Regions from separate parts of the Megasphaera sp. genome, predicted to be linked through region 2. Evidence: riboswitches for the same ligand, from Rfam matches in the RefSeq annotation. Region 2 holds a riboswitch; each other region holds the start of a gene.
The links. A riboswitch is a leader RNA that binds a small molecule or an ion and turns the genes downstream of it on or off. The one in region 2 is predicted to bind ZMP and ZTP.
Positions count from the first base shown of each region.

Region 1: another riboswitch for ZMP and ZTP. It lies ahead of ACFWUB_RS06225 (OFA family MFS transporter); the one in region 2 lies ahead of ACFWUB_RS10940 (formate--tetrahydrofolate ligase).
Region 3: another riboswitch for ZMP and ZTP. It lies ahead of ACFWUB_RS09005 (phosphoribosylaminoimidazolecarboxamide formyltransferase); the one in region 2 lies ahead of ACFWUB_RS10940 (formate--tetrahydrofolate ligase).

Region 1 covers NZ_CP181255.1:1,295,175-1,305,179, forward strand. The annotation lists gene rpmH (50S ribosomal protein L34) at 1-44, shown strand, start outside; gene rnpA (ribonuclease P protein component) at 121-474, shown strand; gene yidD (membrane protein insertion efficiency factor YidD) at 481-690, shown strand; gene ACFWUB_RS06195 (YidC/Oxa1 family membrane protein insertase) at 748-1,416, shown strand; gene jag (RNA-binding cell elongation regulator Jag/EloR) at 1,413-2,201, shown strand; gene mnmE (tRNA uridine-5-carboxymethylaminomethyl(34) synthesis GTPase MnmE) at 2,369-3,745, shown strand; gene mnmG (tRNA uridine-5-carboxymethylaminomethyl(34) synthesis enzyme MnmG) at 3,758-5,647, shown strand; gene rsmG (16S rRNA (guanine(527)-N(7))-methyltransferase RsmG) at 5,634-6,344, shown strand; gene ACFWUB_RS06220 (D-alanyl-D-alanine carboxypeptidase family protein) at 6,362-7,507, shown strand; ZMP/ZTP riboswitch at 7,566-7,650, shown strand; gene ACFWUB_RS06225 (OFA family MFS transporter) at 7,725-8,963, shown strand; gene ACFWUB_RS06230 (DeoR/GlpR family DNA-binding transcription regulator) at 9,636-10,005, shown strand, end outside.
Region 2 covers NZ_CP181255.1:2,302,158-2,312,162, forward strand. The annotation lists gene ACFWUB_RS10910 (hypothetical protein) at 1-22, shown strand, start outside; gene ACFWUB_RS10915 (MATE family efflux transporter) at 26-1,378, shown strand; gene ACFWUB_RS10920 (Cof-type HAD-IIB family hydrolase) at 1,375-2,190, shown strand; gene ACFWUB_RS10925 (transketolase) at 2,591-3,409, shown strand; gene ACFWUB_RS10930 (transketolase family protein) at 3,409-4,329, shown strand; gene ACFWUB_RS10935 (phosphomannomutase/phosphoglucomutase) at 4,393-5,901, shown strand; ZMP/ZTP riboswitch at 5,955-6,032, shown strand; gene ACFWUB_RS10940 (formate--tetrahydrofolate ligase) at 6,085-7,764, shown strand; gene ACFWUB_RS10945 (cyclodeaminase/cyclohydrolase family protein) at 7,766-8,386, shown strand; gene ACFWUB_RS10950 (site-2 protease family protein) at 8,550-9,176, shown strand; gene ACFWUB_RS10955 (hypothetical protein) at 9,190-9,735, shown strand; gene ACFWUB_RS10960 (RNA-guided endonuclease InsQ/TnpB family protein) at 9,904-10,005, shown strand, end outside.
Region 3 covers NZ_CP181255.1:1,877,240-1,887,244, reverse strand. The annotation lists gene ACFWUB_RS09050 (RNA methyltransferase) at 1-7, opposite strand, end outside; gene trmD (tRNA (guanosine(37)-N1)-methyltransferase TrmD) at 7-741, opposite strand; gene rimM (ribosome maturation factor RimM) at 738-1,241, opposite strand; gene ACFWUB_RS09035 (YlqD family protein) at 1,248-1,655, opposite strand; gene ACFWUB_RS09030 (KH domain-containing protein) at 1,664-1,891, opposite strand; gene rpsP (30S ribosomal protein S16) at 1,907-2,176, opposite strand; gene ffh (signal recognition particle protein) at 2,231-3,583, opposite strand; gene ylxM (YlxM family DNA-binding protein) at 3,597-3,926, opposite strand; gene ACFWUB_RS09010 (molybdopterin-containing oxidoreductase family protein) at 4,125-6,116, opposite strand; gene ACFWUB_RS09005 (phosphoribosylaminoimidazolecarboxamide formyltransferase) at 6,397-7,572, opposite strand; ZMP/ZTP riboswitch at 7,626-7,703, opposite strand; gene ACFWUB_RS09000 (acyl CoA:acetate/3-ketoacid CoA transferase) at 7,899-9,449, opposite strand; gene ACFWUB_RS08995 (hypothetical protein) at 9,695-10,005, shown strand, end outside.

The sequences.
Region 1 (10,005 bases), 1.0 Mb from region 2:
TGAAAAAACGCCGCATGAAAGGCAGAAAGAAACTTTCTGCTTAATTATTACGAGATAAACAGAAAAGTTCCGGTTGGCGGAATTTTTCTGTTTTTCTGGCATTTTTAGGACAATTTACGTATGTATGAACTAACAAAAGAACAACGGCTGTGCAAAAACCGTGAGTACCAGCTCGTATACCGCCGCGGCAAGTCGTATGTCAACCGCCGCGTCGTCCTGTACGTCCTGCCGCGCTCACCGAAACAGCCGACCCGGATTGGTTTCGTAACGGGTAAGAAAATCGGCTGCGCCGTCGAACGCAACCGCTGCCGCCGCCTGATGAAAGAAGTCTATCGTCTGCACCAGTTCGACCTGCGCGACGGGTTCGACTTGGTCCTCATCGGCCGCAGCAGTTTAAAATACGCCGGATACAAAGAAGCAGAACAAAGCATCCTGCAATTATTCCGGCATGCCAGGGTATTGAAAAAGAAGTGATGACACATGAAACGGTGTTTCATAGCCCTTATCCGGTTTTACCAGTTGTTCATATCGCCCCTTCACCGGCCGTGCTGCCGGTTTTATCCGACTTGTTCTGCCTATGCCATCGAGGCTTTGCAGAAGTACGGTGCTGTCAAAGGGAGTTATTTGGCACTAAGGCGCATTTTAAAATGCCATCCCTTTCACAAAGGCGGATATGATCCGGTACCGTAGATCCCTATTTTTACAACTGAACAGGAGTTGAGAGTATTGGGCTTTTTCAGTGGAATAATGGATGTCCTCAGCGGCATTATGACGACATTCATGAATTACTGTTATGCATTTACCCAGAATGTAGGCTATCCGAGCTATGGCGCTGCCATTATCATGCTCACCTTGATTATTAAACTGGTTCTGGCTCCGCTTACGGCTAAACAGATCCGTTCCATGGAAGGCATGCAGACCCTGCAGCCTAAGATCAAAGAATTACAGAAGAAATATAAGGGCAATCAGAAAAAGATGCAGGAAGAAATGACCAAACTGTATCGGGAAATGGGCGTCAACCCCTTGTCGGGCTGTCTGCCGATCCTCATTCAGATGCCATTCCTCATCGCCATTTTCTATGCTCTTCGGGAATATCCCTACGACCCGGCCTTTGAAAGTTTCTTATGGCTTCCCAGCCTGGGCCAGCCGGACCCCACATATATCATGCCGGTGCTGTCGGCTGTTTCGACTTACTTCATCCAGAACCAGATGTCCGGTACGCAGGTAGCGGCTTCGGATGCACAGGCTAAACAGCAGAAAATCATGAAGATCGTCATGCCGTTATTCATCGGCTGGATCAGCTTGAATTTCCCCAGCGGCCTGGTCATTTACTGGGTTGTTTCTAACGTATTCCAGTGGGCACAGCAGTTCCTCATGACCCACCTCAAGAAAAAAGGAGCACGATCAGAAGCATGAGTACCATCGAAACTACAGGAAAAACGATCGAAGATGCCGTCCGCTCCGGTCTGGTCCGTCTCGGCAGAATGAAGGACGAAGTCGACATCGAAGTCTTGGAAGAACCGAAGAGCGGTTTCTTCGGATTCGGCAGCAAGCCGGCGAAAGTACGCATTACCGAAAAAGAAGGCGTACCGACGGTCCCGACCATGGAAAGCCAGCCGGCAGCCGTGGAAAAGCCCGTCGCACCGGCAGCGGCTGAACCGGCTGCCAACGCAGCTGGCGCAGCTGAAGAAGCGGTTCCCCAGGTAGAAACAGAACCGGCTGAAGCCGAAACAGGCGATGATTTTACGGCTGAAGAAGCCGCCGCCAAGGCGAAGGCCTTCCTTCAGGAAGTGCTCAAGAACATGGGTATCGACGTCGTCATCGAAAAGATGATCAAGTCCGATAAAGTCCTGCTCCACCTGCACGGCAAGAACTTGGGTATCCTCATCGGCAAGCATGGCCAGACCTTGGATGCCCTCCAGTACCTGACCAACTTGACGACGAATCAGGGCGAAACGACGCGCCATTTCATCATGCTCGATGTCGAAAATTACCGCCATCGCCGGGAAGAAACGCTGAAACAGCTGGCTATCCGTCTGGCGAACCGCGTCAAGAAGAACGGCGACCGCGTCGTCCTGGAACCGATGAACGGTTATGAACGCAAAATCATCCATGTGACCTTGCAGAACGACCCGCAGGTCCGCACGGAAAGTGAAGGCCAGGACCCGTACCGCCACGTCGTCATTTACTATCAAGAATAATTTTTAGTTTGCCCTATGAAGCTTAACAAAGAGGCTGTCGCATTCAGACAGCCTCTTTCGAGTATTTTTCTACAAACTCTGTACTACAAACTATAAAGTAAAAGGAATCTTGCATGATGTCAGGAAACTTCATGCGAGCCCCTTGGCTATGAAAGGAGTATTGCCATATGTACGATACGACCGATACGATCGCGGCCATTGCCACCCCCCTGGGGGAAAGCGGCATCGGCGTCATCCGTATCAGCGGCAGCCATGCCTATGACGTAGGCGATGCCATTTTCCGCAGCCCTTCGGGAAAGCCCCTGGCCCAGCGCCGGGACCGTTCTATCCAGCATGGCTTCATCGTTGCCGATGACGGCCGTCCTGTCGATGAAGTGCTCATGCTCATCATGAAAAGGCCGCACTCCTATACGGCGGAAGACGTACTGGAAATCCAGTGCCACGGCGGCCGCAAGGCCTTGGAAGAAATCCTCGGCCTAGTCCTGGCCCACGGCGCCCGCATGGCCAATCCCGGAGAATTTACGCAGCGTGCCTTCGTCAATGGCCGCATCGATCTGGCCCAGGCCGAAGCCGTCATGGATGTCATCCAGGCCAAGAGCCGCCAGGGCCTGACCAGTGCCGTCAATCAGCTTGAAGGGCGGCTGTCTAAAGTCATCGGTGCCATGCGCCATGATTTGACGGACTTCATTACCCGCCTGGAAGTCACCATCGATTATCCTGAAGAAGACTTGGAAGATATCACCGTCCCCGATGTAGCCGGAGCTATCCGCAAACAGCTGACGGCCCTGGACGATATGCTGGAGGCTTCTCACGACGGCCGCATCATCCGCGACGGCGTCATGGCCGCCATTGCCGGTACGCCGAACGCTGGCAAATCGAGCCTGCTCAACCGCCTGCTCCAGGAAGACCGGGCCATCGTCACCGATGTGCCGGGGACGACGCGGGATGTCCTGGAAGAATGGATTTCCCTCAAAGGTGTCCCGGTCTGCCTCGTCGATACGGCAGGTATCCGGGAAACAGACGATACCGTCGAAAAGATAGGCGTCACCAAGGCCAAGGCCTATATGGACAAAGCCGATATTATCCTGGTCGTCATCGACCGGTCCCGGTCCTTGTCCGATGAAGATAAGGCCATCCTGGAAGACACGAAGGATAAGAATGTCCTGGTCGTCCTCAACAAGACCGATTTAATGCCAGTCGTTACGGAAAAAGATTTGGCAGGCTATGGTCATCCCGTTCTCTCCTTGTCGGCTGGTACGGGTGACGGCCTGGATTCCCTAAAAGATAAATTGTTGTCCCTGGCCCTGTCCCATGCCGATACGGCAGGCAGTGCCCTGCTCACCAATACGCGCCATATCGAACTGGTGCGCCAGAGCCGGCAAGCCCTGCAGCGGGCCCTCGATTCCATCGAAGCCGGTATGCCCGTCGACTGTGCCGTCGTCGACCTGCGCGAAGCCTGGGAGCTTTTGGGCTCGATCACGGGCGATACGGTCCACGACGATATGGTCGAAGAAATATTCAGCCGATTCTGTTTAGGTAAATAAAGGGGTGTAACCATGTTTGTAGTCGATACATACGATGTCATCGTCATCGGTGCCGGCCATGCCGGCTGTGAAGCGGCCCTGGCCAGTGCCCGCCTGGGCGCCAAGACCCTGATGGCGACGCTGAACTTAGATAATATTGCCCTCATGCCCTGCAATCCCGCTATCGGCGGACCGGGGAAGAGCCATCTCGTCCGGGAAATCGACGCCCTGGGCGGTGAAATGGGCATCAATACGGATAAGACGTGCCTCCAGATGCGCATGCTCAACACCGGCAAAGGACCGGCCGTCTATTCTCTCCGGGCCCAGTCCGATAAGAAGATGTACCAGATGGCCATGACCAAGACCCTGGAAAACCAGGACCACCTCGATGTCAAGCAGCTCATGATCACAGACCTTCTCGTCGAAGACGGCGCCGTCACCGGTGTCCGGACGGAACTGGATGAAGTTTATAAAGCCAAGTGCGTCATCCTGGCGACGGGGACCTACCTCAAAGGGAAAATCATCATCGGCACCTGTACCTATTCCGGCGGCCCTATCGGCCAGCGCTCGGCTGAAGATTTGTCGGGGTCCCTGGTCAAGGCCGGCCTCAAGCTTATGCGCTTCAAGACCGGTACGCCGGCCCGCGTCGACCGCCGTACCCTGCGGACCGATGAAATGGCCAAGCAGGAAGGCGACAAAGACGGTCATGCCTTTTCCTTCCTGTCGGAACGGAAAGACCGCAACAAAGAATGTTGCTGGCTGACCTTTACCAACGAAGAAACGCATAAGATCATCCGCGACAACCTCGACCGGGCTCCCATGTGCAATGGCATCATCACCGGCATCGGGCCGCGCTACTGCCCGTCCATCGAATCGAAAATCGTCCGCTTTGCCGATAAGAAGCGGCATCAGCTCTTCATCGAACCGGAAGGGGAATCGACGGAAGAAATGTACGTCCAGGGCATGAGCACCAGTATGCCTGCCGACGTCCAGTACGCCTTCCTGCGTACCATCCCGGGCCTGGAAGACGTCAAAATCATGCGCCCGGGCTATGCCATCGAATATGACTGCCTGGACCCGACGCAGCTCACGCCGTGGCTGGAAACGAAGAAGATTTCCGGCCTCTTCTCGGCAGGCCAGGCCAACGGGACCAGCGGTTACGAAGAAGCCGCTGCCCAGGGTCTCATGGCCGGCATCAACGCGGCCTTGAAGGTCCAGGGCAGAGAACCGTTCATCCTAACCCGCTCCGAAGCCTATATCGGCGTCCTCATCGACGATTTGGTCACAAAGGGGACGAATGAACCGTACCGCATCATGACCAGCCGCAGCGAATACCGCCTCATCCTGCGTCAGGACAATGCCGACCTGCGCCTAACCCAGAAAGGCTATGACCTGGGCCTGGTCACGCAGGAACGGTATGACCGCTTCACGGCCAAGAAAAAAGCCATCGAAGAAGGCATCGCCGCCCTCCAGGCCATTTCCGTCACGCCGTCCAAGGCCAATCTGGAAAAATTGGAACGCCTGGGCACGGCACCCATCCACACGGCCATCACGGCCTACGACCTCCTGCGCCGCAACGATGTCGACTACGAGGCCCTGCGGACGGTCTTCGACCTGCCGGAACTGGCTGCCGACGTGGAAGAAGAAATCGAAATCATGATCAAGTACGAAGGCTATATCAGCCGCCAGATGGAACAAGTCAAAAAGATGAACCGCCTGGAACAGAAGAAGATGCCCGCCGATATCGTCTATACCGATATCGACACCCTGTCGGCCGAAGCCCGGCAGAAACTCGATGAAATCCGGCCCTTGTCCTTAGGCCAGGCCAGCCGTATTTCCGGTGTGTCCCCGGCGGATATCACGGCCTTGCTCATCGTACTGGAACAGCACAGCCGGGAGGAAAAAAATCATGTTTCGCAGTGAATTAGAACAGGCCCTGAAGGCCATGGGCCTTACCGTGACAGACGGGCAGCTTTCCCAGTTCTGCGCTTTTAATGAAAGACTGGTGGAAACGAATAAAGTCATGAACCTGACGGCCATTACCGACCCGAAAGGCGTCGCCATCAAGCACATGGCCGACAGCCTGTCCTGTTATGACCCGGCTTATTTCAAAGAAGGCGCTCGTGTCCTCGATTTGGGGACTGGCGCCGGATTCCCCGGCCTGCCCCTGCTCATCTACCGGCCGGACTTGAACGTGACCTTCTTCGATTCCCTGCAAAAGCGCCTGACCTTCCTGGAAAACACGGTCCGCGATATAGGACTGACGGCGTCGTTCCTCCACGGCCGGGCCGAAGAAATGGCCCATAAGCTGGAATACCGCAGCGCTTTCGATATCGTCACCAGCCGGGCCGTCGCCCGCCTGAACATATTGGCCGAATGGGCCCTGCCCTACGTGAAGACCGGAGGCTATTTCATTTCCCTCAAAGGGGCCCAGTATGAAGACGAACTGGCAGAAGGCGAAAAAGCCTTGCAGATCCTGGGCGGCAAAATCGCCGAAGTCCGACCTGTTCACCTGCCGGGACTCGATGACGTCCGCGCCGTCCTTTACATCGAGAAAGTGAAGGAAAGCCCCAAAAAGTATCCCCGCAAGCCCAAGATGGCTGCGAAAAATCCCTTATAGAGAAAGAAGTGTATGCTATGTCTTTGAAAAGAATCTTCTGTCTGGCTGCAGCCGCCTGCCTGACTGTGTCGGCCGCCGTCTTTGCCGATACGCCGCAGCCACCTGAAATCAGCGCTCATGCCGCCTATGTCATGGATGCCGATACGGGTGACACGCTCTATGCGAAAAATGCCGACGACCGGGCCTATCCGGGCAGTACGACGAAAATCATGACCGGTATTCTCGGCGTCGAATTGGGCAAGGCCCAGGGCAAAATGGACCAGCCCCTCAACATCACCAATGACGTCTACAACATCGAAAGCGATGCGTCTGTTCTGGGCATCGATCCTGGCGACCAGATTACCCTGCGCCATGCCCTGACCGGCATGATGACCGTATCCGGCTGTGATGCGGCCGTTGCCGTAGCTGAAACGGTTACGCCGACCCAGGCCGATTTCGTCGCCAAGATGAATGAAAAAGCAGCCGCCCTGGGCTGCACGAATACCCATTTCGCCAATCCCCATGGCCTGCCGGACAGCGATCACTATTCGACGGCCCGCGATATGGCGACGATTGCCGCTTATGGCATGAAAATGCCGGAATTCCGCGACATGGTCAGCCACAGTGAATACGACATGCCCTATATCAACGGCGGGTCCAAGCACTGCACGACGACGAACTATTTCCTGACCAGCGGCTTCCCCGGTGCCAACGGCATCAAGACCGGCACGACCAACGCCGGCGGTCCCTGCCTGGTCGCTTCGGCTACCCAGGATGGCCGGACGGTCATCGCTTCCATCATGAACTCGGACGACCGCTTCGGCGATGCCCAGAAATTGATGGCCTATGGTTTTTCCGTCCTGAAACCGGTCGAACCGGCAGAAAACGTCTATATCCTGCGTCAGGCACCGGCAGGCCAGACATTGTCGGATATCAGGGAAAAAAAGGCCCAGGCTGCTGAACTGGCATCGCAGCAGAAGCAGGAAGCCGCTACGGCTGCCGCTTCCACGGCTGCGGCCAAAGCGCCTGTCAAAACAGCTACAACGGTAAAGACCGCAACGGAAACAGCTGCTAAAACGGCAGCCAAGACGACTGCGAAAACCGCTGCCAAAGCTGATACGGCGAAGACCAGTAAGCCGGCTGTTTCCAGCCAGCCTTACGTTCCCTTCTCGCCGGCTGCTTAAAAGTTAAAAAAGGGATATTGACAATCACCGTCCATATTCGTATAATAAGCACATCAGCAGATTCGTACAGGACTGACGGAATCAAGTGGAGTAACCACATGAACTGTACGGAGATTTTCATGCCGACCGTCTGGGCAAGAGTATGCTACATATTCTTGAGCCAGGCGGCCGGTATTTTTTTTCGCCAGTCTGGCTCCTCACAAGGAGTGTTGTCTAAATGAAACGAAATCGCTGGCTCATCGCCCTGTCTGCCATGGGGCTCCACCTCTGTATCGGCAGTGTCTACGCCTGGAGCGTCCTCACCAAGCCCATCATGGAATCTATGGGCTTCACCCTCAAGGAAACGACGTGGACCTTTTCCCTGGCCATCCTCTTCCTCGGCCTGTCGGCCGGCTTTTTGGGCAGTTTCGTCCAGAAAATCGGTCCCCGCAAGTCCGGCCTCTTATCCATGACCTGCTTCGCCACGGCCATGTTCGGCACGGCAGCGGCTCTCTATGCCCAAAGCCTGCCCATGCTCTACGCTTTTTACGGCGTCATCGGCGGCGTCGGCCTGGGGACGGGCTATATCACGCCCGTATCGACACTGGTCAAATGGTTCCCGGAAAATCGGGGCTTTGCTACGGGCCTGGCTATCATGGGCTTCGGTTTTGCCAGCCTCATCGCCGGTCCGGCCATTCAGCTGCTGGTCCAGCATTTTGGCTTAGTCGCTAACTTCATCATCCTCGGCTGCGTCTATATGGTCGTCATGACGGCTTCGTCGCTCTACCTGGCTCCGCCGGCAGCCGGAGACGTTCCGGCCAAGGCCGAAAAAGAATCTTCCGTCGAATACGCCGACGCCCAGCCGCAGTTCACCGTCCGCCGGGCCATGAAGACCTGGCAGTTCTACGCCATCTGGTGGCTCTTCTTCACCAACATCACCTGCGGTATCGCCCTGCTGTCCGTCGCTTCGCCCATGGCACAGGATGTCGTCGGCATGTCGCCTATGGCAGCGGCTTCCATGGTCGGCTTCATCGGCCTCATGAACGGCGCCGGCCGCATTGCCTGGGCGACCATATCCGACTACATCGGCCGCTCGGCTACGTATGTCCTCTTCTTTGTCATTGAAATCCTGGCCTTCTGGCAGCTGGCTGGCGTTACGGGCGCCTTCAGTTTCCAGGTCCTGGTCCTGCTCATCATTTCCTGCTATGGCGGCGGCTTCTCGTGCATGCCGGCCTACCTCAGCGACCTCTTCGGCACGAAATACCTCAGTGCCATCCACGGCCGCATCCTCACGGCCTGGGGCGCTGCCGGCGTTGCCGGCCCCCTGGTCCTGTCGCTCATCAAAGAAAATACCAATAGTTATGCCGTCACCTTGTACTTCTTCGTCGGCGCCTTCACCGTCGCCCTGGCCCTAATGCTCTTCCTCAAATACCGCACCCGCCACGGCATCGCCCGCGTCGCAGAAGCACGGGGATGATCGTTCATCGTAGGCCTGATGATCGTTTATCGTAGGTCGTTCGTCGTAGGGGGCCGCACGCGGGCGCCCCACGGGTCGCCCCTACAACGAAAAAAGCTGTCGCTATGCGGCAGCTTTTTTTTCGATGACGACGAACGATGAACGAATCGCAGCCAGGCGATGTTATGGATTTACGACAAACGATGAACGCATTACCATAGGCGATGTTATGGCAGAACCGTTATGGATTAACGGCAAATCATTCACGGCCTATGGCCTTGTGCGTAGGGGACGCTCTTTAACCTCTCAGACCGCCTTCGGCGGCCAGCTCCCCTATAAAGGGAGCCTTGGGCGTCCCGTTGTGAACAATGGGAGATATACTCAACTGGTCTATGAGAAATGGTTTTGTGACCTGTGAACTGCGAATAATGATATCGACGAACAGCATTTCACGGGATTCCCACAACGGGCCGCCCTTTGGGACGGCCCCTACAGCGACATCTGTGATGTCGCGGCGGACTGCGGGCTCGCCACGTGCGAGCCCCTACATATGTGAATAAAATCACTTAATGAGCCGGACGCATAGATGAACGAAAATGATTGCTTTTTGATTATAATGAATGAATTTGATTGAAAATGATTGAATATAACGGTATAATGAGGCCAAAGGAGGATAAAAAGGGAAGTGATACGATGTTGACAGAAGAAAGACATGAAAAGATCATGCGTCTTGTCAATACGAGTGGTGCCGTTTCGGTTCAGGACTTAGTAAGTTTTCTGAACATTTCCGAATCGACGGTCCGTCGGGATTTACTCACGCTGGACCGGGAAGGCCGCCTGCGCCGTGTCCATGGCGGCGCCACGACGCTGCGCGATGATTCTTCATATGAAGCGGATATGGAAAATCTGCAGGACAAGTATTCCATTCATATGAGCGATAAACGCCGCATCGCCCAGTATGCAGCCAGCCTGATCAAGAAGGATGACTTCGTCTATCTCGACGCCGGTTCGACGACGGAACAGATGGCCGATTTCCTGGCCGAATCTGAAGCGACCTTCGTGA
Region 2 (10,005 bases):
GCGAGACCGCCGCAGAAGGTGACGTATGGACGAATCGTTTATGAAAGAACGGGCGATTTTGCCGCTCATCGCTTCCATGGCCCTGCCGGCCGTCGTGTCGATGATCGTCAATTCGCTCTATAATATCGTCGACAGCCTGTTCGTCGCCATGATCAGCGAACAGGCCATGACGGCCGTGGCCCTGGTCTTTCCCATGCAGAACTTCGTCAATGCCGTCTGCATCGGCTTTGGCGTCGGCCTCAATGCCATTATTTCCATCTGCCTCGGTGCCGGTCAGAAGGGGACGGCCGATGTGGCTGCGACACACGGTGTCTTCCTGGCTGTCATCCATGGTCTGGTCATGACGGCAGGCTGTATCTGGGCTGTGCCGTCTTTTTTGCGGGCTTTTACGCAGGACGCGGGACTCATCGACCTGGGCCTGCGCTATGCCGTCATCGTCTTTGCCTTTTCTACGATCCTCAGCGTCGACCTGGTCTATGAAAAGATGTTCCAGGCCGTCGGCCGCATGCAGGTCACCATGGCCGGCTTGTCCCTGGGCTGCCTGGTCAATATCATCGGCGACCCGATCCTCATCTTTGGACTGGGACCGATTCCGGCCATGGGGATTGAAGGCGCGGCCTGGGCGACGGGCCTGGGCCAGACGGTGAACCTCCTCTTCTATGCCGTGGTCTGTCATTGGCGGCCGCTGCGGGTCGAAGTTTGCCGCCGCCATCTCCACTGGGACATCGAACTCGATAAACGGCTCTATGGCATCGGCATCCCGGCGGCCCTCAACATGGGCCTGTCGTCGGTCTTCCTCGTCGCCCTGAACCATCTCCTGGCGCCTTTTTCGCCGACGTATATTTTCATCCTCGGCGTCTATTATAAGCTCCAGACCTTTCTTTCTATGCCGACAAATGGTATCATTCAAGGTGTGCGGCCGCTGATCGGCTATAATTACGGAGCTGGGGAACTGGGCCGCGTGCGCCGCATTTATCGGACGACGCTGTTCCTCAACGGCCTGGTCATGGCGGCAGGCCTGGTCATCTGCCTGGCCGTACCGGACGTCCTCATGGGCTGGTTCACGTCCCGTGAGGAAACCATCGCAGCCGGTGCGTCGGCCCTGGGCATCATTGCCTGGGGATTCGTACCGTCGGCCTTGTCTATTACGGCGTCTGGCGCCCTGGAAGGGCTGGGGAAGGGCAATCCGTCCTTTGCCATCACCCTGCTGCGCTACGTCGTCATCAGCCTGCCGGCGGCGTGGCTCCTCTGCCGCGTTTATGGACCGGACGGCGTGTGGCACGCCTTCTGGATCTTTGAATGTCTGGCAGCACTGGCAGCCTGGAAGATTTACGACCACTATGCCCCAGCCGTTACGAAAGAAAAGGAGACGACATGAAGTATAAGATCATTGCTTGTGATATGGATGAAACGCTGCTCAGCAGCGACGCGACGATTTGCCGGCGCAATATCGAAGCCATTACGGCAGCCATTGCCAAAGGCGTGAAATTCGTGCCCTGTACGGGCCGGGGCTTCCGTTCCATCGAAGGCGTCCTGAGGACTCTGGGCCTCTACGACCAGGCGGACCAGTATGTTATCGGCTTCAACGGCGCCAATATTACGGAAAACAAGGGCAGCCGCTCCCTCTTCTGGGACCCGATCCCCTTTGACCTGGCCGACCGGATTTTCCGCCGCTGCTGTACCTATGGTCAATGTATGCATATCTATACGCGTGATGTCGTCTACATCACGAATATTACGCCCGACGAAGAAGCCTTCCTCCACGGCCGCATGGGCTACGTGCCTGTCGAAGCGGAGGACCTCGATTTCATCCGCGGCAAAGAAGAAGTCTGCAAGCTCATCGTGACCAATACGGATTACGACTATTTACAGCAGATACACGCTGAAATCCGCCCCTTGCTGGACGACATTACGGTCAGCTTCTCCAGCAACCGCTATATCGAATTCATGCACAAAGGCGTCAATAAAGGGGCGGGCCTGTGGAAATTGGCAGATATCCTCGGTGTAGCCCATGAAGAAACCATGGCCATTGGCGACAACATCAACGACATCGACATGCTGAAGGCCGCCGGCCTTTCCGTCGGCGTCCATAACCTCAACCCCGTCATCCGCCGATACTGCGACGTCGTCACCGACGCCACCAATAACGAAGGCGCCGTCGCCGAAGCCATCGAGAAGTATGTGTTGTGAGCGTGGCTCGTGGCTCGTGGCTCGTAAGAAACTGAACTGCGAAGGCCGCGGCCGCAGGTCGCAGACCGTAAGCCTCTCCTGATAGGAGAGGTGGCCCGCAGGGCCGGAGAGGTTGAACCTCTCAGTCAGCTGTGCTGACAGCTCTCCTATGAAGAGAGCCAATGGGCATTTACATCTAAAGCCATCCACTAAACACTAGCCACTTAAAAGAGACTGTTGCACGAAGCTTTTTGCCATCATGCAGGCCCATTTCTCTTTATAGTTTGTAGTACGGAGTTTGTAGAAGATGGTTTCAAGTTTATGACCATCCACTACAAACTGCAAACTTCAAACTCACAAAAGAGGCTGCCGCCGGGCAGCCTCTTTTGTGCTATAATGGAAGGCAAAAGGGGGCTTTCTCATGGATAGCAAAGAATTGAGCCGTCATGCGGCTCACGTGCGGCAGGATATCGTCAAGATGGTCACCCTGGCCCAGTCCGGTCATCCCGGTGGCTCTTTGTCCATCGTCGATATGCTGCAAGTCTTGTATTTCGATGTCATGCGGATCGATCCCAAGCGGCCTCACTGGCCGGACCGGGACCGTTTCGTCCTCTCCAAGGGCCATACCGTACCGGCTCTGTATGCGACGCTGGCCGAACGGGGCTTTTTCCCGGAAGATGAATTGTGGCACCTGCGCCAGTGCGGCGCCATGCTCCAGGGCAATCCCGACATGAATACGACGCCGGGCATCGACATGACGACGGGATCCCTGGGACAGGGCTTGTCGGCTGCCAACGGCATGGCCATGACGGCCAAGCTGGACGGGGCGGACTGGCGGGTCTACGTCATCGCCGGCGACGGCGAAATCGAAGAAGGCCAGATCTGGGAAGCGGCTATGTCGGCAGCTCAGTATAAACTGGACAACCTGACCCTGTTCATCGACCATAACGGACTGCAGATCGACGGGTCCAATGAAGACGTTATGGACGTCATGCCCATTGCCGACAAATTCCGGGCCTTCCGCTGGAACGCCCTGGAAATCGACGGCCACGATTACGACGCCATCGGCGCTGCACTGCACCAGGCGCAGGCCGCAAAAGGGAAGCCGACGGTCATCATCGCCCAGACCGTCAAGGGCAAAGGCGTATCGTTCATGGAAAATGCCGTGTCCTGGCATGGCAAGGCGCCGACGAAAGAAGAATGTGAACGGGCGTTACGTGAATTAGGGGGCGAAGGCTGATGGCAAGGGCAACGCGCGATGCCTACGGGCATCTCTTAGAAACGGAATTGTATAAAAATCCAAGGATTGTCGTCCTCGACGCCGACCTCGGTTCGTCGACGCGGTCGATTGCTTTTAAAAAGGTAGCGCCGGAACGCTATTTCGATATGGGCATTTCGGAACAGGATATGATGGGCACGGCAGCGGGCTTCGCCGCTTGCGGCAAGATTCCCCTGGCCAGTACCTTTGCTGTCTTCGGCACGGGTCGGGCCTTTGAACAGATTCGCAACTCCATCTGCCTGCCAAAGCTCAACGTCAAGATCTGCGCGACCCACGCCGGCCTCAGTGTCGGCGAAGACGGGGCGACCCATCAGTCCGTTGAAGACATGGCCATCATGCGCAGTCTGCCGAATATGACCGTCGTCTGTCCGGCTGACGGCGCCGAAACGGAAGCTGTCATCCGGGCGGCTGTCGCTCATGACGGGCCGGTCTACGTGCGCATGGGCCGGGCCAAAGTCGACGACGTCTATCAATCGGGCTGTCCCTTCCAGTGGGGGAAGGGGACGGTCCTGCGCGACGGCTGTGATGCCGCCGTCATCGCCACGGGCCTCATGGTCCAGGAAGCCCTGAAAGCAGCCGATATCCTGGCCAATCGGGGCCGTCAGGTCATGGTCATCGACATGGCCGCCATCAAACCGCTCGACGAAGACCTGGTCGTCGCTGCAGCCAGGAAGACGGGCTTCGTCGTCACAGCCGAAGAACACAGCGTCATCGGCGGCCTGGGCGGCGCCGTAGCAGAAACCTTGTCGCGCCGCTGTCCGACGCGCCAGGCTTACGTCGGCATCCAGGATTGTTTCGGTGAATCCGGCAAGGCCGGAGACCTCTTGAAAAAGTACGGCCTGACGGCAGAAGCCATTGTCGATGCTTGCCTTTTGGCCTGATTTTCAGTATGATAAGAGGCAGCGGACGCTGTCCGCTAAATCGAAGAAAGGAAACATCCTTACATGATAACTACAGAAGCGATGATGAAATTACAGAATGGCAGTGACGTCCGCGGCGTCGCCATCGCCGGCGTTCCCGGTGAAGACGTCACCTTGGTCCCGGAAGCGGTCAACCGCATTGCCGCTGGATTTGCCAAGTTTTTAGCCAAGAAGCTGAATAAACAGACGAGTGACCTGCGCATTGCCGTCGGCCACGATTCCCGCGTGTCGGCGGGCATGATGAAAGAAGCCGTATTCGGCGGCCTCCTCGGTCAGGGCGTCCACGTCACGGACTGCGGTCTGGCTTCGACGCCGGCCATGTTCATGTCCATCATTTTTGAAGATACCCACATGGATGGCTCCATCATGATTACAGCCAGCCATTTGCCCTATAACCGCAATGGTCTGAAATTCTTTACCGTCGACGGCGGCCTGGAAAAGAGCGAAGTCAAAGAAGTCCTGACCCTGGCTTCCCAGTCGTCGGCCATGGCCGTATCGTCGGCTGCCATTGCCTCGCTGGACCTGATCGACCTCTACGCCCTGCACCTGCGCCGTAAGATTTGTGCCGGCCTCTGCTCCGGCATGTACGACCGTCCTCTGGAAGGGATGCATATCGTCGTCGACGCCGGCAACGGCAGCGGCGGTTTCTTTGCCACTAAGGTCCTGGCGGAACTCGGCGCCGATACGACGGGCAGCCAGTTCCTCGAACCGGATGGCATGTTCCCCAACCATATCCCCAACCCGGAAAATGCCGATGCCATGGCCTCTATCCGCAAGGCCGTCCTCGACAACAAAGCCGACTTGGGCCTCATTTTCGACACCGACGTGGACCGCATGAGCGCTGTCCTGCCCGATGGGGAAGAAATCAACCGCAACGCCCTCATCGCCATGATGGCCGCCATCTTGGCGCCTGATTATCCCGGCAGCACTATCGTCACCGACTCGGTCACATCCGACGAATTGACGACGTTCCTCCAGGATGAACTCCACCTGGTCCATCACCGCTATATGCGGGGCTATAAGAATGTCATCGACGAATGTATCCGCCTCAACAAGGCCGGCACCGTTTCGCCGCTGGCCATTGAAACATCCGGCCACGGCGCGCTGAGTGAAAACTACTACCTCGACGACGGCGCGTACCTGGCCGTCAAACTGCTCATCGCTGCGACGAAAGCCAAGAAGGAAGGCAAACAGCTCGGCGACCTCATTGCCAAATTGGGCCATCCTGCGGAAGGCGTCGAATTCCGCCTGAAAATCACCGGCACAGACGACGTCCAGGCCTACGGCGCTGACGTACTTAAACAGTTTGAAGAACGGGCTGCTCAAGCGGGTCTTGCCATCGCCAAGCCGTCCTATGAAGGCGTGCGCCTCGTATTCCCTAACGGCTGGGCCCTGCTGCGCATGTCCCTCCACGACCCGAACATGCCGCTGAACATCGAAAGCAGGGAAAAAGGCGGCTGCCAGCAGATCGCCAATCAGGTGAAAGGCCTGCTCACGGGCTTTGAACACCTCGATACCAGCGTGATCCAGTAAGATGTCCTGAAAAAGAACCCTTGACCAGAGGGTTCTTTTTTTGTATAATGAAGCCATAATCATGTGACTGACGGAAGTGGAGTTACCACGGGGAGCATGATTTCTTGAAGCCGACCGTCTGGGCAACCTTCCAGCGGAGCGGCCTTTTTTTATGCAAAGAAAAGAACAGGAGTGACAACTACTATGGCAAAGGTATTGAGCGATATCGAAATTGCACAGCAGACGAAATTGGAACCGATTACGGCCATTGCAAAACAAGTCGGCCTCACCGATGATGACTTGGAACTCTACGGAAAATATAAAGCAAAGATTTCTTTTGACGCCATCAAGCGCCTGTCGAAGAATGAAGACGGGAAACTGGTCCTGGTCACGGCCATCACGCCGACACCGGCTGGCGAAGGCAAGACCTTGACCACTATCGGCCTGGCTCAGGCACTGAACTACATGGGCCATAAGGCTGTCGTCGCCCTGCGCGAACCGTCCCTGGGACCGGTCTTCGGCATCAAAGGCGGCGCTGCTGGCGGCGGCTATTCCCAGGTCCTGCCCATGGAAGATATCAACCTGCACTTCACCGGTGACATGCACGCCATTACGGCAGCCAACAACCTCTTGGCCGCAGCCATCGACAACCATGTCCATCAGGGCAACGCCCTGCGCATCGATGTGCGCCGCATCATCTGGAAACGCGTCATGGATATGAACGACCGGGCTTTGCGCAACGTCGTCGTCGGCATGGGCGGCAAAGTCTGCGGCTTCCCGCGGGAAGACCATTTCATGATCACTGTCGCTTCGGAAATCATGGCAGCCCTTTGCCTGGCCAGCGACCTCATGGACCTCAAGAAGCGCATGGGCGACATCACCGTGGCCTATGACCTGGACGGCAATCTGGTCAAAGCCCGTCAGCTCGGCGTCGAAGGCGCCATGGCCATCCTCATGAAAGATGCCATCAAGCCGAATTTAGTCCAGACCATCGAACATACGCCGGCCTTGGTCCACGGCGGTCCCTTCGCCAACATCGCCCACGGCTGCAACTCCGTCGTCGCAACCAAACTGGCTATGAAGATGGGCGATATCGCCGTTACGGAAGCCGGTTTCGGTGCCGACCTGGGTGCTGAAAAATTCATGGACATCAAATGCCGTTTCGCCGGTATCAAACCCGATGCCGTCGTCATCGTTGCGACTGTCCGTGCCCTGAAGATGCACGGTGGCGTCGACAAGAAGAACTTGCAGGAAGAAAATGTCGAAGCCTTGAAGAAGGGCTTTGCCAACCTGGCCAAACACATCGAAAATATGCGCCTCTTCGACGTACCCGTCGTCGTAGGCATCAATAAATTCATCAGCGATACAGATGAAGAAATCGCTACGCTGCGGAAACTCTGCGAAGATTACGGCGTCGAAGTCGCCCTCAACAACTGCTGGGCCGAAGGCGGCAAAGGCGGCGTCGAAATGGGCGAAAAAGTCCTGAAACTGCTGCAGCAGCCGAAGACCCCGTACAAACCGCTCTACGACGTCAACGCTTCGATTCCTGAAAAACTGGAAACTATCGTCAAGAAAGTCTACGGCGGCGACGGCGTCCTCTTTGAAGGCAACGCTCAGAAACAGATCAAGGAACTGGAAGCCTTTGGCCTCGATAAAATGCCGATTTGCGTGGCCAAGACGCAGTATTCCCTGTCCGATAACCCGGCGCTCCTGGGGGCACCGAAGGGCTTCAAGGTCACGGTCAAAGACGTCCGCGTCTGCACCGGTGCGGGCTTCATCGTCTGCCAGACGAGCAATATCATGACCATGCCGGGCCTGCCGAAAGTACCGGCTGCCAACCGCATGGACATCGACGAAAATGGCATCATTACGGGATTGTTCTAAGATGGATTTTGCACAATTCCAATCCATGCCCCTCGACGGGCTCCTGGAAGTCACGGCTTCCAAGGAACCCGTTCCCGGCGGCGGCGGCATCGCCGCTATGACCGCTGCTTCGGCAGCAGCGCTCGTAGAGATGGTCGCCAACCTGACCATCGGCAAGAAGGGCTACGATGAAATCGAGAAACTCATGGTATCCATCCGCGATAAGGCTCACGGCCTTCGCCAGCGTTACCTCGACGGCATCGCTGAAGACGCGGCGGCCTTCGATGGCGTCATCCGCGCCGTCCGCCTGCCCAAGGATACGCCGGACCGGGCGGCCAAGGTCCAGCAGGCCTTTAAGGATGCGGCCCTGTCGCCCTTTGAACTGGGCAAGGACATCTTCGTCCTCCTCCAGCTGGCGGAACAAGTCGTCCGCTACGGCAACGCCTGGGTCATCACGGACGGCGTCATTGCCACCATGAACGCCAGGGCAGCCATGCGCTCGGCTTTTTACAGCGTCCGCATCAACCTGAAATCCATCAAGGATGAAACCTTCGTGACGAAGATGATCAACGAAATCCGCGAAATCGAAGAAAAAGCGGCCATCGTCGAACAAAACGTAGAATATGAATACCGGAAGCGGTGAAAAAAGGCGCTGTCGCATGAAGACAGCGCCTTTTTTAGCACTCAGCAGTCAGCGGCTAACCCCTGACCCCTAGCCCCTAGCCCCTAATCCCTAGCCCCTAGCCACATCTTGTTATCTTCTCCTAGATACCGTATAATAGAAATATTAACGAAAGGAGAATTCTATGTTCGATTTTAATATACTTTCTATTATTGCCGGGATTCCCGGCCTGCTCATCGCCATGGTCATCCATGAATACGCCCATGCCCAGGTGGCAGACTGGATGGGCGATGATACGCCGCGTCTGATGGGGCGCCTTACGTTGAACCCCGTGGCTCATATCGACCCGGTCGGCCTGATCATGCTGCTCGTCGCCCAGTTCGGCTGGGCCAAGCCGGTTACGATCCAAGTCGGCAATTTCCGGAACTGGCGGAAAGGGGAAATCTGTGTATCCCTGGCTGGTCCCGTGTCCAACCTGATCACGGCTTTCGTCGCCTTGGTCATTGAAGTCATCTTTGTCAAGCTCCATCTCTTTACGACGACGGCCCTGCCCATGGTCCTTCACCTCATCGTCTTGTACAACGTCAACTTTGCCATCTTCAACATGATTCCCTTGCCGCCTCTCGACGGCTCGCGGGTCCTCATGTGTTTCCTGCCGACGTCGTGGAACTATAAGCTGGCCAGCCTCGAACGCTACAGCTTCCTCATCCTCATCGCCCTGATGATGACGCCTTTTTTCACGTATATCCTCATTCCCTTGCAGCGTCTGGTCTTCGCCTTGTTCAGCTTGATCTTGACGCCATTCCTGTAAAGGAGGAATTCTCATGACCTGTAAAAAATTAATGGCAGCAGCCCTGTTATGGGCGGCATTGGCGACCCCGGCCGGTGCTTTTGACTACAACCAGTCTGTCGATGAAATCGCCGAAAGCCCGCTCACGGCGTATCAGACGGTCTATCTCGGTATGCCCCGGGCTGATTTCGATGCCAATTTCTCCATCCTGCCCGACTGGACTTTCTACGGCAGCACGGTATCTTTTACGGAACGGGCTGAACGGACGTCGGTCGTCAAGAACGTATCCGTTACGGAAGGCATCGAAATCTTCTCGGCCGATACGTCGGCCAAGGGCAAGGTCCTGGCTTTCGATAATTACTTTAAGACGACTGACAAGGCGATAGCCAAGAGCATTTATTCCCGCCTGGTAGCGACAATTTATTCCAATATGGAAAACTTCCCAGTCAAACAGAGTGATAAAGAAGTCGAATGGACCCAGGATGACGTGTCGATCACTGTCGCCTTTGACGGCCAGAAAGACGCGAAAGGGCAATATATCGTCTACATCCGGCGCTACAATAACAAGATATTGAAGTAACCTCTTTATCCCAGTTTTGCCAGAAGATTCCTTCCTCTTAGGTAGGGGATGAATGGCAATGGATTTCGCAGGTTCGATGCCTGCAAAATCCCCCCTATGTCTTTTCTGTCTTAGCCTTTTCACCTTGGCTAGGGTATAATGAAAGATGACAGAGGAGGTGAATCCCAGATGTACTTGACGCAATCGAATGTCATCCGTGGCTTGGCGAAACAAGACTATACGATGCTCCGGGAGATGTGCCAATACAGCAATAACCTGTACAATGTAGCG
Region 3 (10,005 bases), 420 kb from region 2:
ATTTCATCATTTCTTCGCCCCTTTCAGTTTAGCCAGTATCTTTTGGTCAGCTGGCGACAAATCGCAATGCTGCAAAAGGTCCGGCCGTAATTCCAAGGTCCGCGCCAGCGACGCTTCCCGGCGCCAGGCATCGATCTTGGCGTGGTCACCGTTCCGCAGGACCTCCGGTACGGCCATGCCGCGAAAGACGGCAGGCTTGGTATACTGCGGATATTCCAGGAGCGACGAATAGAAAGAATCGTCAGCGGCCCCGGCAGCTGCGCCGAGGACTCCGGGAATCATGCGGGCTACGGCATCGGTAACGGTCATAGCCGGCAGTTCACCGCCAGTGAGGACGTAGTCGCCGACGGAAATGGTCTCATCGGCCAAATCCTGTTCGACGCGGTAATCGACGCCTTCGTAATGGCCGCATAATAAAATAAGCTGGTCGTATGTCGCCAGCTCGCGTGCCTTGGCCTGCGTAAAGGTCTGCCCTGCGGGCCCCATGAAGATGATGCGCCGCCGCGGCACCTGACGCCGCACGGCTTCGACAGCGGCATAGAGGGGCGCTGCCTTCATGAGCATGCCGCAGCCGCCGCCATAGATGGTATCATCGACCATGTGATGACGGTCGTACGTGAAATTACGGGGATTGGTCACATCCAGATCCAACAGGCCGGCTGCCCGTGCCCGCCCGATGATGCTGTGTTGGAAGAACGTTTCGATGAGCTCCGGAAAGAGTGAGATAATGTCGATTCTCATTCGTCCACCCACTCCGGCGGATCGACGACGATCTTCTTGGCACTTTCATCAATGGACTTGATGACATCGGGAATGGCGGCCAGGAGTGTTTCCTTGCCGTCATCGGCAGTGACGACATAGACGTCGTTGCTGCCCGTGCGCAGTACGTCTGTAAGTTTTCCCAGTTCATGGCCCTGAAGGTCGTATACGGCCGAGCCGAGGATGTCGTAGATGTAGTGCTGGCCTTTCTGCAGGGGCACTAAATCTTCGCGCGGCACTTGCAGGTCTTTTTTGACCAACAGTTCCGCCGCATTGCGATCATCGACGCCGACAAATTTCATGAGGACGACCCGCTTATGAAGACGTGCGGATTCTACTTCATATTTCTTGCCGTCAATGTAGCCGTATTTCATTTTCAGGAATCGTTTCGGAAAATCCGTATCGGGATAAATACGAACATCACCCCGCACGCCGTGCGGGGCAACGATTTGACCGATTGTGAAAAGATCTAATTCAGCCATCGTATTCTATTGGCGGATAGAAACGATCTTGCCGTCTTCAAGCAGGATTTCCGTTCCCATCAATTTTTCTAAATCATCGCCGACATTGACAACGACAGTCTGTTCAAGCGTGCCTTGTCTGATTTCGGAACCGATTGTCAACTGTTCAGCTTCTTCTCTGTCGTGCTGTGCCTTAGCCTTAGCTGCGGCGAGACGCTGTTTCTGTTCTTCTACTTTAGCACGCAAGGAAATCAACCCTTGTGCATCGATTTTAGCTTGTTCGGTCATCATGCGTTTGGCCTGGAATTCCAGGTTCTGCATTTCCCGATCGATGTCACTCAGGGCCTGGTCAGCACCTTTGAGGATACGATCCTTGAGGGCCTGCGTAACCTTTGCTTTGACAGCGACAGGAACGCGCAATGTAATCTGATCCATGGTTCCTCCTATACGATATCCACTGATACTTTCTTGTTAGCCTTCACTGCCGCAGCCTTGACAACAAGGCGCAATGCTTTCGCAATTTTACCCTGTTTGCCAATGACTTTACCCATATCTTCGGGTGCGACATGAAGCTGATAGACTTCGAGGCCTTTTTTTTGAATCTTGGTAACTGTAACCGCATCCGGGTTCTTGACGAGGGACCGGGCGATACATGCAATCAATTCTTCCATAGTATCCAGCCTCACTTACTTTTTGGATGCTTCAAACTGAGCCATGATGCCAGCTTTTTTGAAGATAGAACGGATCGTATCTGTCGGCTGTGCGCCTTTGCCGAGCCATGCTACAGCTGCTTCAGCATCGACGGTCAGACGATTGTCCATGTCTTTGGACGGATCGTACATGCCCAACGTAGCAACCGGGCGACCGTTGTTACGAGCATCGCGGGAATCAGCGACGACGACGCGGTAGATCGGTTTCTTTTTAGCACCTAAACGAGCCAAACGAATTTTAATCATTGAAAATCACCTCCTTGATATAGTATCTTATTTCCACAAAAAAGGGAAATCCATTTAAAAAGGCAGACGCGGCATGAAACCCCGTCGTTTATTCTTCTGTGCTTTCTTGGCCTGCTTCATCATCTTCTGCATTTCTGCGAACTGCTTGATGAGACGGTTGACATCCTGGACGCGCGTGCCGCTGCCCTTGGCGATACGGCGCTTGCGGCTGTCCTTGATGAGCATTTTCGGATTGGCACTCGACCGTTCCTGGGCCGTCATGGATGTGATGATGGCTTCGATTCGTTTGAATTCTTTGCCGTCCATGTCGACCTTGTCGAGTTCTTTCTTATATTTCCCGATGCCTGGGATGAGGCTCAGGAGACTGCCCATATTGCCCATCTTCTTGATCATATGGAGCTGGGACAGGAAGTCATCGAAGGTGAAGGTACCACTTTTCATGGTCTTCTTCATGTTTTCCATCGATTCTTCATCGAAAGCCGCCTGGGCTTTTTCGATGATCGTTTCGACGTCGCCTAAGTCGAGGATACGCGATGCGTAGCGGTTCGGATGGAATTCTTCCAAGCCGTCGAGCTTTTCGCTGACGCCGATGAACTTAATCGGTTTGCCCGTGACGGCCTTGATGGACAAGGCGGCACCGCCGCGGGCATCGCCATCGAGCTTGGTCATGATGATACCGTCGATGCCGAGGGCTTTATCGAAGGCCGATGCAGCCGTAACGGCATCCTGACCGGTCATGGCGTCGACGACGAGCAGGATTTCATGGGGATGAACTTCATTCTTGATGTTGATGAGTTCGTCCATGAGGGTTTCATTGATATGTAAACGGCCGGCCGTATCGATGATGACGACATCGCGTAAATGGCTGGTCGCATAGGGAATAGCGTGCTGAGCAATGGCGACAGGGTCCTTGCTGCCCTCTTCGGTATAGACAGGCATGTCCAGTTCCTGGCCGAGGACCTGCAGCTGCGTGATAGCCGCCGGACGGTAGACGTCGGCTGCGACCATGAGCGGGCTCTTGCCCTGGGACTTCAGCTTCTTGGCCAGTTTGGCGGCTGTCGTCGTCTTACCAGCCCCCTGGAGGCCGACGAGCATGATGATGGTCGGTGGCTTGGGAGAAATGGTGATCCGGCTCTGTGTCCCGCCGAGGAGTTCCGTCAGTTCATCGCGGACGATCTTGATGACCGTCTGTGACGCATTGAGGCTGCCGAAGACTTCTTCGCCGACGGCCTTTTCTTTGACTTTCTTGATGAAATCTTTGGTGACGGCAAAGTTGACGTCCGCTTCCAGAAGGGCGCGGCGCATCTCTTTCAGCGCTTCGCTGACATCCTCTTCAGAAAGCTTCCCTTTGCCGCGGAGTTTTTTAAATGCCGCCTGGAATCGTTCGGACAGACTTTCAAATGGCATAAGGGGCCTCCTTCTATAACTCTATTTCATGCAAAAGCTGTTTCGCGCTTTCAAGGGTTTGCGGTTCTTCCCGGTCGAGAAGCCGCTCTACTTCATCGATCTTATCCCGGACCGCATCGTAGCGGGCCAGCAGATGAAGGCGCTGTTCGTAATTTTCCAGCGAATGGGAAGCGCGCTTGAGCATATCATAGGCACCTTGGCGGGAAATGTGCAGTTCCTCCCCGATTTCGCTCAGGGACAGGTCCATATCGAAATACATTTCCATGCAGCGCCGTTGTTTCTCCGTAAGCAAAGGCCCGTACAAATCGAGGAGCCGTCCCTTGCGGACTACATCTTCAAGCATGGCTTCACCGCCTTTCAAACAGCGTACTTTGGTATTATAACGGAAAGCAGCCTATCTGTCAAGTATTTTTACTTGTCAGGGGTTCGTAGGGGCCGCCCAAAGGGCGGGCCGCAGGTCGCAGGTCGCAGGCCGTGCCTCGTGGATGGCTTTAAATTTAGTCCCGTCTGCTAAAAACTACAAACTGCAAACTACCAACTATTACGGTACGATGGATACGCGGACGTCGTAGAAGGTGCTGCCGGCGCCTTCGTCGGTCAGGCGCTGGGACGTGAGGACGTTGACTGAGGCTCCCTGCCCTTTGACCCGTTCCCGCCACCAGACGCCTTCGCTGACGACCTGGCCCGGCACAGTCCGTTTAGAGATGACGACGGTGAAATCGGCCTGGCCCCGTTCATTGGCCAAGGTCACGGTCTGGCCGTCCTGCAGGCCATAGCGGGCCGCATCGTCGGGATGGACGAAGAGGTCCATTGTATGGCTGGCCGTCAGTTCGTCCCGTTCATTGAAGGACGAATCGAGGATGCGCATGTCCGGCCCATTGACGAAAGCCAGCGTGCCGTCGTCTTCTGCAAGGGGCAGATAGTCCGGCAGGGCCGGCGTCAGGGCCGCGTTGTATATCTCGATTTTCCCCGACGGCGTGGCAAATCGCGTCTGGTAATCGTCCGGCATGGGCAGCGGCGTCGGCAGGCCCTGACTAAGGCGCTGCTGATCCACAGGCAGGGGCCATTTCGTCGTCGACGCAGCCAGGGCTTCGACGAGGTCCCGTTCTGAGCAATCGTAGAAATCATCGTCTATACCCATAGCATGGGCCAGGTCACAGGCGACGCGCCAGTTGGAGCGGCTCTGGCCGACAGGCGGGATGGCCGCATAGCCGCACTGGATCGTGTAGTTGCCATAGGAATAATAGGCGTCGTCGGGTTCCAGCGACGTCGTCGCCGGCAGGACGATATCGGCATAGCGGGCCGTATCGGTCATAAAGCGTTCGTGGACGACGGTAAATAAATCGTCCCGACAGAGGCCCTTCAGGACCTGGTTCTGGTCCGGCGCCGTGCAGGCCGGATTGGACGAATAGACGAAGAGGCTGCGGATGCGGTCGTCACCCGTCAGTGCCTGGCCCAGGCAGCACATGTTGACGACGCGCTTGCCAGGCTGTTTCCAATCGGAATGGGTGACGATTTCTTTATCATAGGCTTTCGACGCCGACGCCGAAGTCAAGAGGCCGGCTCCCTGCTTCCCCCAGGCGCCGACGACAGCCGGCAGGCAGGTGATGAGGCGCGTCGTCATGGCGCCGTTGCGATAGCGGGACTGGCCGCTGCCGAGGCGGATGAACGGCGCCCGGGCCCGGCCGTAGGCGTGGGCCAATTCGACGATGACGTCGGCCGGCACGCAGGTGATGCCCTGCGTTTTTTCCGGCGTATACTTGGACAGGACGTTCTTTTTCAAGTCCTCCCAGCCGAGGACGTTCCGGTCCAGGAAGGCTTCGTCAGCCAGGCCGTCACGGTCGAGGACATGCATCATGCCCAGGGCCAGGGCTCCATCCGTACCGGGGCGGACGGCGATGAAGTGGTCGGCCAGGTCGGCCGTCTTGTTGCGATAGGCATCGATACACCAGACGACGGCCCCTTTGGCCCGGGCCGCTTCGACGTCGTGGTGGAAGTGGATATTCGTGGCCAGCATATGGATGCTCCAGAGGAAGATGCAGTCGCTGTCCTGGGCTGCCTGCGGCGCCGTCGGCATGGTATTGCCCATGACGTCCTTGAAGCCCCGCCCTTTGGCCGGAGCGCAGATGGTCCGGTCCAGTTCCGAAGCACCCAAACGATAGAACAGGCCGTGCAGGGCGTCGTGCTGGACGATGCCCATGGTACCGGCATAAGAATAGGGCAGGATGGCTTCGGCACCGGCTTCGGCGATGATGCCCTTCCAGGTCCCGGCTATTTCTGCCAGGGCCTGGTCCCAGGAAATGGGCGCGAACTGGCCGCTTCCCTTGGGGCCAATCCGCTTCAGCGGCGTCGTCAGGCGGCGCGGCGAATGGACGGTCCGCTCATAATGGGCCATCTTCGGGCACAACGTCCCGCGCGTAAAGGGATGGGACTTGTCGCCGGCAACGGATACGACGCGGCCGCCGTCGACCGTCACGACGAGCCCGCAGGCATCGGGGCAGTCATACGGACAGACAGATGTACAGGTTTTCATGGTATCACCTCTTGTTTCGTGGAAAAAAGGAGCTGTCGCATCGCGACAGCTCCTTTTAAGCAGTTAGGGGTTAGCAGTTAGCAGATGGCATAACCCTTCGTGCGACAGCGCCTTTTCTTGTAGGGGCGCCACGTGGGGCGCCCGCTCTGGGATAGGTACGATTTCCCGACCCGTTTGCTAGAAGAATCATCCAAATTCCTAACAGGTCTCCCACGTGGCCCCTACAAACTATAGAGCATAGGAACCCCGCGAGCGGTCCTTCTTCTTCCCAGGGGAAGCCTTAATGATGGAACAGGCGCAGGCCGGTCATGGCCATGGCGATGTTGTATTTATCGCACGTTTCGATGACATTGTCGTCGCGGATGGAGCCGCCGGCCTGGGCGATGTAGTCGACGCCGCTGCGATGGGCCCGTTCAATGTTGTCGCCAAAGGGGAAGAAGGCATCGCTGCCCAGGGCTACGCCGTGGAGCTGGGCGATCCAGGCTTTCTTTTCTTCCCGTGTGAGCGGTTCCGGTTTTTCCGTGAACAAGTCCTGCCAGATGCCGTCGGCCAGGACGTCTTCGTAGTCATCGGAGATGTAGACGTCGATAGCGTTGTCGCGGTTCGGACGGCGGACATCGTCGCGGAAAGGCAGGTTCAGGACTTTCGGGTTCTGGCGGAGCCACCAGATATCGGCCTTGTTGCCAGCCAGGCGCGTGCAGTGGACGCGGGACTGCTGGCCAGCGCCGACGCCGATGGTCATGCCGTCTTTGACGTAGCAGACCGAATTGGACTGGGTATATTTCAAAGTGATGAGGGCGATCATCAAATCGCGCTGAGCTGCTGCCGGGATATTCTTGTTCTTCGTCGGGACATTTTTGAAGAGGTCCGTCGTAATCTTGGCTTCATTGCGTTCCTGTTCAAAAGTGACGCCATAGACTTCCTTCGATTCGACAAGGCGCGGCTTGTAGTCCGGGTTTATCTGGAGGACGCAGTAATTCCCCTTCTTCTTGGTCTTCAAAATAGCCAAGGCTTCGTCGCTGTAGCCCGGAGCGATGACGCCGTCCGAGACTTCCCGCTTGAGGAGCGTTGCCGTTTCGACATCGCAGACGTCAGACAGAGCGACGAAATCGCCGTACGAGCTCATGCGGTCAGCACCGCGGGCGCAGGCATAGGCCGAAGCCAGGGGGGACAATTTCAAATCGTCGACCCAGTATATCTTTTTCAGGGTATCACTCATGTCCGTAGCGACGGCGGCCCCAGCCGGGCTGACGTGCTTGAAGGAAGCCGCTGCCGGAAGGCCTGTCGCTTCTTTCAATTCTTTGACCAGCTGATAGCTGTTGAAGGCGTCGAGCAAATTAATATAACCGGGACGGCCGTTGAGGACCGTAAAGGGCAGGTCGCTGCCATCTTTCATATAAACCCGGGCCGACGACTGGTTGGGATTGCAGCCGTATTTTAATTGCAGTTCTTTCATGGTGATTCCTCCTGAATAGTTAAGCAAAAATAAAAAATACCGACACTTCTGGAACGTTTCGCCCAGACGGTCGGCTCGTACGAATCATGCTCCCCGTGGTAACTCCACTTCCGTCAGTCACATGTTTCAGATTTATTATACCGTCCGCAGACGGGAGATGTCAAGAAAAAGGACCGCCCTTCGGACGGTCCCTTTTTCTGTAGGGGCGCCACGTGGGGCGTCCGCTCCAGGATGATGTGATTTCCATTTCCCATTCGGTTTACTGGGAGAAACATCCAAATTCCGAACGGGGCGCCCACGTGCGCCCCCTACAGTGCCACTATCCACTAACCCGCCTGTTGTTCAAAGATGTCCTGGGCCAGGCCTATGGGTTCATCGCGGAAGAGGCGTTCGTCCATGGTCTTCAGATTTTCGGCGATGTGCGGTACGAATTCCATCTGGTCGAGGATGTCCTTTTGCAGATCCACGCCCGGTGCGATTTCCGTGAGGACTAAGCCCTTATCGGTGAGGACGAAGACACAGCGTTCGGTGATGAACATGACCTGCTGGTTGTGTTTATGGGCATATTCAGCACTGAAGGTAATCTGGCCGACCTTATCGATGAATTTCTGGACAGCCCCTTCATGGGTGATGACCAGTTTGCCGTCCCGGATTTCTTCGCGCAGGCCCTTGGCCGTAAAGGTGCCGCAGAAGACGACTTTATGCGTATTCTGGGTGATGTTGATGAAGCCGCCGCAGCCGGCGATGCGGTCTTTGAACTTGCTGACGTTGACGTCGCCTTTGGCGTTACATTCTGCCATGCCCAGGAAAGCCATATCCAAGCCACCGCCATCGTAAAAGTCGAACTGATACGGATGGTCGACGATGGCATCGGCGTTGGCCGAACCGCCAAAGTCCGCGCCGCTGGCCGGTACGCCGCCGATAGGCCCGGCTTCGACGGTCAGGGTCAGCTGGTCGCCGATACCTTCTTCGTTAGCTACGCTGGAAACACCTTCAGGAATCCCGATGCCCAGGTTGACGACGGCGTTGGGAACGAGTTCCATCGCAGCCCGACGGGCGATAACCTTGCGGGCATTGAGTTCCATCGGCGGAATCTGGGACAAAGGCATACGCATTTCACCGGTATAAGCCGGGTTCTGGACCTGACGGACCTTGGACAAGACGATGTAGTCGACGTCGATGCCCGGCAGGACGACGTGTTTCGGCGGAATCGTCCGGTTTTCGGCCAGCGTTTCGACCTGGACGATGACCATGCCGCCACTGGCTTTGGCTGCCAGGGCCATGGGCAGGAGTTCCATGCGGACTTCTTCATTATCCGTCGATACGTTGCCATTCAAGTCGGCGCAGGTCCCGTGGACGATAGCGACGTCGATGGGGAACGGTTTGTACCAGAGATATTCTTCGCCGTCCAGTTCCTTGACTTCTACCAGGTCTTCCTTAGTGATGCTGTTCAATTTCCCGCCTTCGATGCGGGGGTCGACGAAGGTATTGAGGCCGACACGGGTAAACAGGCCCGGTTTGCGGCCGGCAATGCTGCGGAACCACTGGGCCATCGTGCCCTGCGGCAGGTTGTAGCCTTCGACCTTATTGTCCATGACCAGTTTCCCCAGTTTGGGAGCCAGGTTGTAATGACCGGCAATAACCCGTTTCAGCATGCCTTCGTGGGCGAAATGGCTGGCACCCTTGCTCACACCGTCACCGATGCCGGCCGTATGGACCAGTGTCAGCTGCTGCGGATATCCGGTCTTGGTAAAGCGGTCTTCCAGGGCCTGCAATACTTCTTCCGGCAATGCACACTGTGCAAAACCACAAACGGCGATAGTCGAACGATCTTTAATAAGCGATGCTGCATTTTCTGCTGTAATCAGTTTTGCCATGATGACTTCCTCCTTATAGATTCCTTACTTGTCTTCGATGAGCTCTTTTTCTTCTCATCTTCTGGCTTTAGTATAGCCCCTTTTGCCCTTGAAAAATACGCACAAAGCCGTGACAAAAGATGAAAAACTTGCCTCAAAGATGACAAATATGACAAGGCCTTTCCTTGAAGGTGTCCTGGCCAGGCTATATAATGAATATAAGGAATATACACGTATTCAAATCTATCATCAAGGGAGTCCTGTTCATGAATCCTTATGCAGAAGTCCTCAAGCAGCTGCTGCAATATACAGAGACGAAATATACGACCTTATCCCAGGCCATCGACTACGACATGTCCTACATCAGCAAATGGGTCAACGGCGCCCGCCTGCCGGCTTCACGCCATGCCGACCGCATCCACGAGGACATGGCCCGCTTCTTTGCCAACACGGCCCAGAAACAGCACCAGGAAGGGGACCTGAAGCGCATCTTCTCCTTTGCCGACGACGGCCAGGATCTGGCCTTCCATCTCTACGACCTGCTAAGCCGTGCCTACCGCCAGGCCCAGACCAGGAA